DNA from 2 places in the Streptomyces sp. NPDC046915 genome. Region 1 is predicted to be linked to the other one. Evidence: riboswitches for the same ligand, from Rfam matches in the RefSeq annotation. Region 1 holds a riboswitch; the other holds the start of a gene.
The links. A riboswitch is a leader RNA that binds a small molecule or an ion and turns the genes downstream of it on or off. The one in region 1 is predicted to bind S-adenosylmethionine.
Positions count from the first base shown of each region.

Region 1 (3,391 bases):
ATGCCGTTGTAGGCGTCGGCGTGCACGTCGGCCGGAATGTCCAGCATCCGTACGCCCGGCTCGCCCACCCCGCGCCGCACCGCCTCGCGGTCGCCGTCGGACAGGGCGGCGCACACCCACAGGGCGTTCGCGTCCGAACCGATCGCCGACAGCCCCGAGACCAGCCCGCCGCCACCCCGCTTGGCGTGCAGCGAGCCGCCCCCGCCGTCGGGGCGCACCTCGTACGAAACCGGGCCGCGGTTGGACGCGACCAGCACCTCAGCACCGTGCGTGGAAGCCGTGGAAGCCATGAGTCTCAACCTAGCCCGGCCCGGAAACGCTCAAACGTACGTTCCCTCACCTGCGGAGTGACATGGACGGGATACGGACGGGACACGGCGGAGTCAGGCCACCCGCCGCGCCGCGTACTCCGCGATCTCCACCATCGGCGGCCGCTCCTCCGTGTCCACGGAGAACGTGCGCGGCTCGAAGCCGTCCTCGCCCCGCTCGAACTGGGTGAGGGAGGGCCGGATCAGATGCCCGCGGGCCAGCCGGAGCTGGGCGGTGCGGTAGATGGCGGCGGCCATCCGGCCCAGCGCCTGCCCGTCCTGGTGGCGGTGCTTGCGCACGCCCACGTCCACCTGGGCGAGGGCGTCCAGGCCCACCAGATGCAGTGCGTCGACCAGCATGCCCAGCTCCACCCCGTACCCGACGGGGAAGGGCAGCTGCTCCAGCAGCGAGCGGCGGGCCGCGTACTCCCCGCCGAGCGGCTGCACGAAGCCGGCCAGCTGCGGCCAGTGCATGTTCAGCAGCGGACGCGCCATCAGCTCGGTGACCCGGCCGCCCTGGCCCGCCGCGCCGCCGAGCGGACGGTCGTACATGCCCTTGACCAGGTCCACGTCCGGGTCCGTCAGCAGCGGGCCGACGATCCCCGAGACGAAGTCGGAGGAGAACTCCCTGAGGTCGGCGTCGATGAAGCAGACGATGTCCCCGCGCGTGACCAGCAGCGAGCGCCACAGGACCTCGCCCTTGCCGGGCACGGCCGGGATCCGCGGCAGGACGGCGTCGCGGTGGACGACCCGGGCGCCCGCGGCGGCGGCCACCTCGGAGGTGCGGTCGGTGGACCCCGAGTCGACGACGACGATCTCGTCGACGAGCGGGACCTGCCGCACGAGGTCGTGGCGGATGATCGCGACGATGTCGCCGACCGTCTCCTCCTCGTTGAGCGCGGGCAGCACGACACTGACCGACTGGCCCGTGCGCTGCTTGGCGGCCAGGATCTGGTGGAGCGGACGATCGGTCACCGACCAGGAGCGGGTGCTCAGCCAGCGCTCGACTTCTTCCAGCACGGTGGGCGGCTCCTCACTGTTTGTCTCGCGGTTCGGACGACTATCTCAACTGTCCCGGCCTTCGGTTACAGTCTTGAACAACGCGGATGACCATCGCATGTCCGAGGTCACCGCTGTTCACAACCGCACACACAACCGCATACCGCTCATCCAGAGGGGCAGAGGGACACGGCCCGATGAAGCCCCGGCAACCCTCCAGTCGGTTCTCGTAGATCAGTCTTGATCGTTCCGCGAGGCTCCCGGCTTGGGAAGGTGCCAAATCCGTCTCACGGCGAGATGCGTCGTGAGGAAGATGAGGAGAAAGGGCCTCGCCTCACATGGCTGTGCAGACTGTTGCAAGCACCACCGACTCCACCGTAGACCTTGGCCCCGCCGCCGCCCTGAGCTGTCGCGAGTGCGGCCACCGGGTGCCGCTGGGACCGGTCTTCGCCTGCGAGGAGTGTTTCGGCCCGCTGGAGATCGCCTACGACTTCTCGTCCTACGACACCGAGGAGCTCCGCAGGCGCATCGAGGCGGGCCCCGCGAACATCTGGCGCTACGCCCCGCTGCTGCCGGTCCCGGCCGACGTGGCCGACAAGCCGAACCTCAACCCCGGCTGGACCGCCCTCGTCAAGGCCGACAACCTCGCCCGCGAGCTGGGCGTGACCGGCGGTCTCTACGTGAAGGACGACTCCGGCAACCCGACGCACTCCTTCAAGGACCGCGTGGTCGCCCAGGCGCTGGAGGCGGCGCGCGCCTTCGGTTTCACCACCCTCTCCTGCTCCTCCACCGGCAACCTGGCCGGCGCGGTGGGCGCCGCGGCGGCCCGCGCCGGCTTCCGGTCCTGCGTGTTCATCCCGCACGACCTGGAGCAGGGCAAGGTCGTCATGGCCGCGGTCTACGGCGGCGAGCTCATCGGCATCGAGGGCAACTACGACGACGTGAACCGTTTCTGCTCCGAGCTGATCGGTGACCCGGCGGGTGAGGGCTGGGGCTTCGTCAACGTCAACCTGCGGCCGTACTACGCGGAGGGCTCCAAGACCCTGGCGTACGAGATCTGCGAGCAGCTCGGCTGGCGGCTGCCGGACCAGATCGTCGTCCCGATCGCCTCCGGCTCCCAGCTCACCAAGATCGACAAGGGTCTCCAGGAGCTGATCAAGCTCGGTCTCGTCGAGGACAGGCCGTACAAGATCTTCGGCGCCCAGGCCGAGGGCTGCTCGCCGGTGTCCACCGCGTACAAGGCCGGCCACGACGTCGTACGCCCGCAGAAGCCGAACACCATCGCCAAGTCCCTCGCCATCGGCAACCCGGCGGACGGGCCGTACGTCCTCGACATCGCGCGCCGCACGGGCGGCGCGGTGGAGGATGTGACGGACGAGCAGGTGGTGGACGCCATCAAGCTGCTGGCCCGTACCGAGGGCATCTTCGCGGAGACCGCGGGCGGTGTGACGGTCGGCGTCACGCAGAAGCTGATCAAGGACGGCGTCCTCGACCCGACCAAGACGACCGTCGTCCTCAACACGGGCGACGGCCTCAAGACCCTGGACGCGGTGGCAGGCACCGGCCTGACCGCCACGATCCGCCCGAACCTCGACTCCTTCCGAGAGGCAGGCCTCGCATGAGCGTGACCGTCCGCATCCCGACCATCCTGCGCACCTACACGGGCGGCCAGGCCGAGGTCCAGGCCGAGGGCGCGACCCTCGCCGGTGTCATCGCCGACCTGGAGAAGAACCACACCGGCATCGCCGCCCGTGTCCTGGACGACCAGGGCAAGCTGCGCCGCTTCGTCAATGTGTACGTCAACGACGACGACGTGCGTTTTGAGCAGGGTCTGGAAACGGCGACGCCGGACGGTGCGGGCGTCTCGATCATTCCGGCCGTCGCCGGCGGCTGAGGCGGCCCGAAGCGGCTGACCGAATGACAGAACATTACCTTCGGTAACACAGGTTACCGAGAGTTCATCGAATTGCCCCCTCCGTGAGAGAAGTGGAGGGGGCAATTCCATGTGGTTGAGCGCGGTACAGTTGGGGAACGCGCTTCTGAAACCCGGGTCATGGGCCCTGGATTCGTACCGCACACCCGAC
Region 1 is NZ_JBEYXB010000008.1:262,397-265,787, reverse strand. It holds gene ABZ915_RS22445 (trehalose-6-phosphate synthase) at 1-290, opposite strand, end outside; gene ABZ915_RS22440 (glucosyl-3-phosphoglycerate synthase) at 384-1,328, opposite strand; SAM riboswitch class I at 1,472-1,627, shown strand; gene thrC (threonine synthase) at 1,646-2,929, shown strand; gene ABZ915_RS22430 (MoaD/ThiS family protein) at 2,926-3,201, shown strand.

Region 2 (3,391 bases), on a different contig from region 1:
CGCGCGAGGTCGGCATCGAGCTGGTGCCGGTGGAGGCGCTGCGCGGCGGTGATCCGTCGTACAACGCCGAGGTCGCCCTGCGGCTCCTCGACGGCGAGGCGGGCCCCGTACGGGACGCCGTCCTGCTGAACTCGGCGGCGGCCCTGGTGGCCCTGGACCCGACGGGGGAGCCGTTGGCCGAGCAGCTCCGCGCCGGGATGCGCAAGGCGGCCGAGTCGATCGACTCCGGCTCGGCCAGACGGACCCTGGACCGCTGGGTGGCCGTGAGCAACGCGTAACGCAGAGCGGTCGCGGGAGTACAGTGAAAACGTGGTAGCTCTCCCGCGGCCGCTCCGCAGTCCCCCGCGGTGTCCGGGAGGGCGGGCCGCGAGGAGCGAGGCATGATCCACTCAGCCGACATCCGCGAGTGGCGCAACCGCGACGTGATCGATCCCAGGGGCCGCAAGATCGGGGCCCTCGAAGCGGTCTACGTGGACACCACCGACGACACGCCCGCCATGGTCACCGTCCGCACCGGGATGCCGACCCGGCACCGGCTCGTCTTCGTCCCGCTGGACGAGGCGACCCTCGGACCCGGTTACGTGCGGGTGGCCCATCCGCGCGGGCAGGTGAGGAAGTCGCCGTCCATGGGCATGGACGACGTCCTGCCGGCCGAGCGGGAACACGAGATCTTCGAACACTACGACAGGCCCTACGAGGCCGGTGCCGAACGCGGGCGCCGTCTCGCGCGCGGCTGACCGGTCTGCCGGAGGATGTGGTCACCCATGGCGCTCTTCCTGTTCCTGATCATCGTGGCGATCGTCCTGGGACTCGTCGGTGTAGCGGCGAACGGGTTGTTCTACCTCCTGATCATCGGTGTGGTGGTCCTGGCGCTGGACCTGGTGCTGTTCGGTGTGCGCTGGTCCCGGCGCTCGCACCGGCACCACTTCGTCCGGTGATGCCGACGCGCGGGTGTCCCGCGATCCGGACACGGGTTGCGGGCCGGTGATCGGCTCGCGTACGTTCCCTTCCAGGTCATGAGTGACAGTCATCAGGCCCCGGCCGACTGTCCGGCAACCCTCCGTCCGTGGCGGGGTGCCCCGGGTGAGGACCAGGCCGCAGGCAGCGAGGTCTGCGGCAAGCGCGGACCCCTCGCACACCAGGGGTCCTGGTCGTCGAGGAGCTTTCCGTGAGCAAGCGAATGCGCTAGGGCCGACCGGCCCCAGGGGCGTCGAGCCCCCCGCCTCCGCACACCCCCTTTCACCTTGCCGGCGCTTGAGCACCTGTTCGCTCGCGCCGGCGGTTTCCGCCTGCTTTCACGGGAGTACACCCATGTCCGTCTCCACCCTTGCCGCCGACCAGTCCGTCTGTGCCCCGCTGCCCGTTCTGGGCCGGGACGTCACCGTGCCGCTCGTGACCGGCGGCGAGGTCACCTACGCCGCGCTCGACTACGCGGCCAGCGCCCCCGCGCTCCAGCGGGTCTGGGACGACGTGGCCGCGTACGCCCCGTACTACGGCAGCGTGCACCGGGGCGCCGGTTACCTCTCCCAGCTGTCCACCGACCTCTTCGAGAACGCCCGCAAGACCGTCGCCGAGTTCCTCGACTGCCGGGCGGACGACCAGGTGGTCTTCACCCGGTCCACCACGGACTCCCTCAACCTGCTCGCCCGCGCGCTGCCCGCCGACTGCCAGGTCTTCGTCTTCGAGACCGAGCACCACGCCTCGCTGCTGCCCTGGCAGGACGCACGGGTCACCTACCTGAACGCCCCGCGCACCCCGCGGCAGGCCGTCGAGACGCTGGAGCGGGCCCTCGCCGACCGGACTGTGCCGATCGAAGGGGGGTACGGCCCGGCCCTGGTGTGCGTCACCGGCGCCTCGAACGTCACCGGCGAGCTGTGGCCGGTCCGCGAGCTGGCCGCCGCCGCCCACGCGCACGGTGCCCGGATCGTCCTGGACGCCGCCCAGCTGGCCCCGCACCACCCGGTGTCCGTCCGGGACCTCGACGTCGACTGGGTCGCCTTCTCCGGGCACAAGCTGTACGCCCCGTTCGGCTCCGGTGTGCTGGCCGGCCGCGCGGACTGGCTGCGCGCGGCCGAGCCGTACCTCGCGGGCGGCGGCGCCAGCCGCAGGGTCAGCCGGCGCACGGACGGGGGAGTGGACGTGGAGTGGCACGACAGCGCCGCCCGCCACGAGGCCGGCTCCCCGAACGTCATCGGCGCCTACTCCATCGCCTCGGCCTGCAAGGCCCTCGGAGAGGCGGGCTTCGACACCCTGGTCGCCCGGGAGGAGTACCTGATCGGGAAGGTCCGCGCGGGCCTCGCCGAGGTCCCCGAGGTCCGGGTCCTCTCCCTCTTCGGCGACGACGCCCCGCGCGTCGGCGTCATCTCCTTCGTCGTCGAGGGCTGGAACAGCTCGCACTTCGCCGCCGCCCTCTCCGCCGAGTACGGCATCGGCGTCCGCGACGGCCTCTTCTGCGCCCACCCCCTCCTGCGCACCCTGCTCGGCAGCGACCCGCAGACCCAGGGCGAGTGTGGCGCTCCCGAGGCCGCCTCCGGCGAGAAGTCCCTCAACGCCATCCGCGTCAGCTTCGGCGCGGGCACGCCGGACGAGCACGTGGAGCGGTTCGTGGACGCGGTACGGGAACTCGTGCGGGACGGCGCGAAGTGGAACTACCGCACCGAGAACGGCCGTTGCGTCCCGGCCGTCTAGTCGTCCCGGCCGTCCAGCCGTCCAGCCCCGTCTAGTTGTCCAGCCCGATCGCGAAGGCCGCCTCGAGGTCGTGCTGGGAGTAGGTGCGGAACGCCACGTGCGTGTCGGTGCCCTCCACGCCGGGGATCTTGCTGATCTTGCCGGGGATGACATCCGCCAGGTTCTCGTGCTGCCGTACCCGGACCATGGCGATCAGGTCGTAGGTGCCGGTGACGGAGAAGACCTCGCTGACACTGTCCAGCGCGGCGATCTGCTCCGCGATCTCGGGGATCCGGTCCACGCTGGTCTTGATGAGCACGATCGCGGTGATCACGGCTGGTTCTCTCCCTCGGGGGCCGGAGCTGGGGCGGGCTCAACTTTAGGGCAGGCCCTGGTGGCCCGCCCGAACAGCACCCACGCGAGGACGAAGCCCAGCCCGAAGCCCACCAGGTGGGCCAGGTACGCCACCCCCGGGCCCTGGGCGGCCCGGCGCGCCGCCAGCCATTGCAGGGCCGCCCAGAAGGGCAGGACGACCCAGGCGGGGAAGCGCAGGGGGAGAAAGAACAGGAAGGGGAGGAGACTGGTGACGCGGGCACCGGGGAACAGGTAGAGGAACGCGCCGAGGACCGCCGAGATCGCCCCCGAGGCCCCGACCAGGGACTGTTCGGAGGTGGCGTTGGCGGCGGCGTAGCCGAGCAGCGCCAGGTAGCCGCAGCAGATGTAG
Region 2 is NZ_JBEYXB010000036.1:32,891-36,281, forward strand. It holds gene trpD (anthranilate phosphoribosyltransferase) at 1-278, shown strand, start outside; gene ABZ915_RS45880 (PRC-barrel domain-containing protein) at 381-737, shown strand; gene ABZ915_RS45885 (hypothetical protein) at 765-938, shown strand; SAM riboswitch class IV at 1,013-1,129, shown strand; gene ABZ915_RS45890 (aminotransferase class V-fold PLP-dependent enzyme) at 1,312-2,688, shown strand; gene ABZ915_RS45895 (Lrp/AsnC ligand binding domain-containing protein) at 2,720-3,001, opposite strand; gene ABZ915_RS45900 (rhomboid family intramembrane serine protease) at 2,998-3,391, opposite strand, start outside.
Region 2: another riboswitch for S-adenosylmethionine. It lies ahead of ABZ915_RS45890 (aminotransferase class V-fold PLP-dependent enzyme); the one in region 1 lies ahead of thrC (threonine synthase).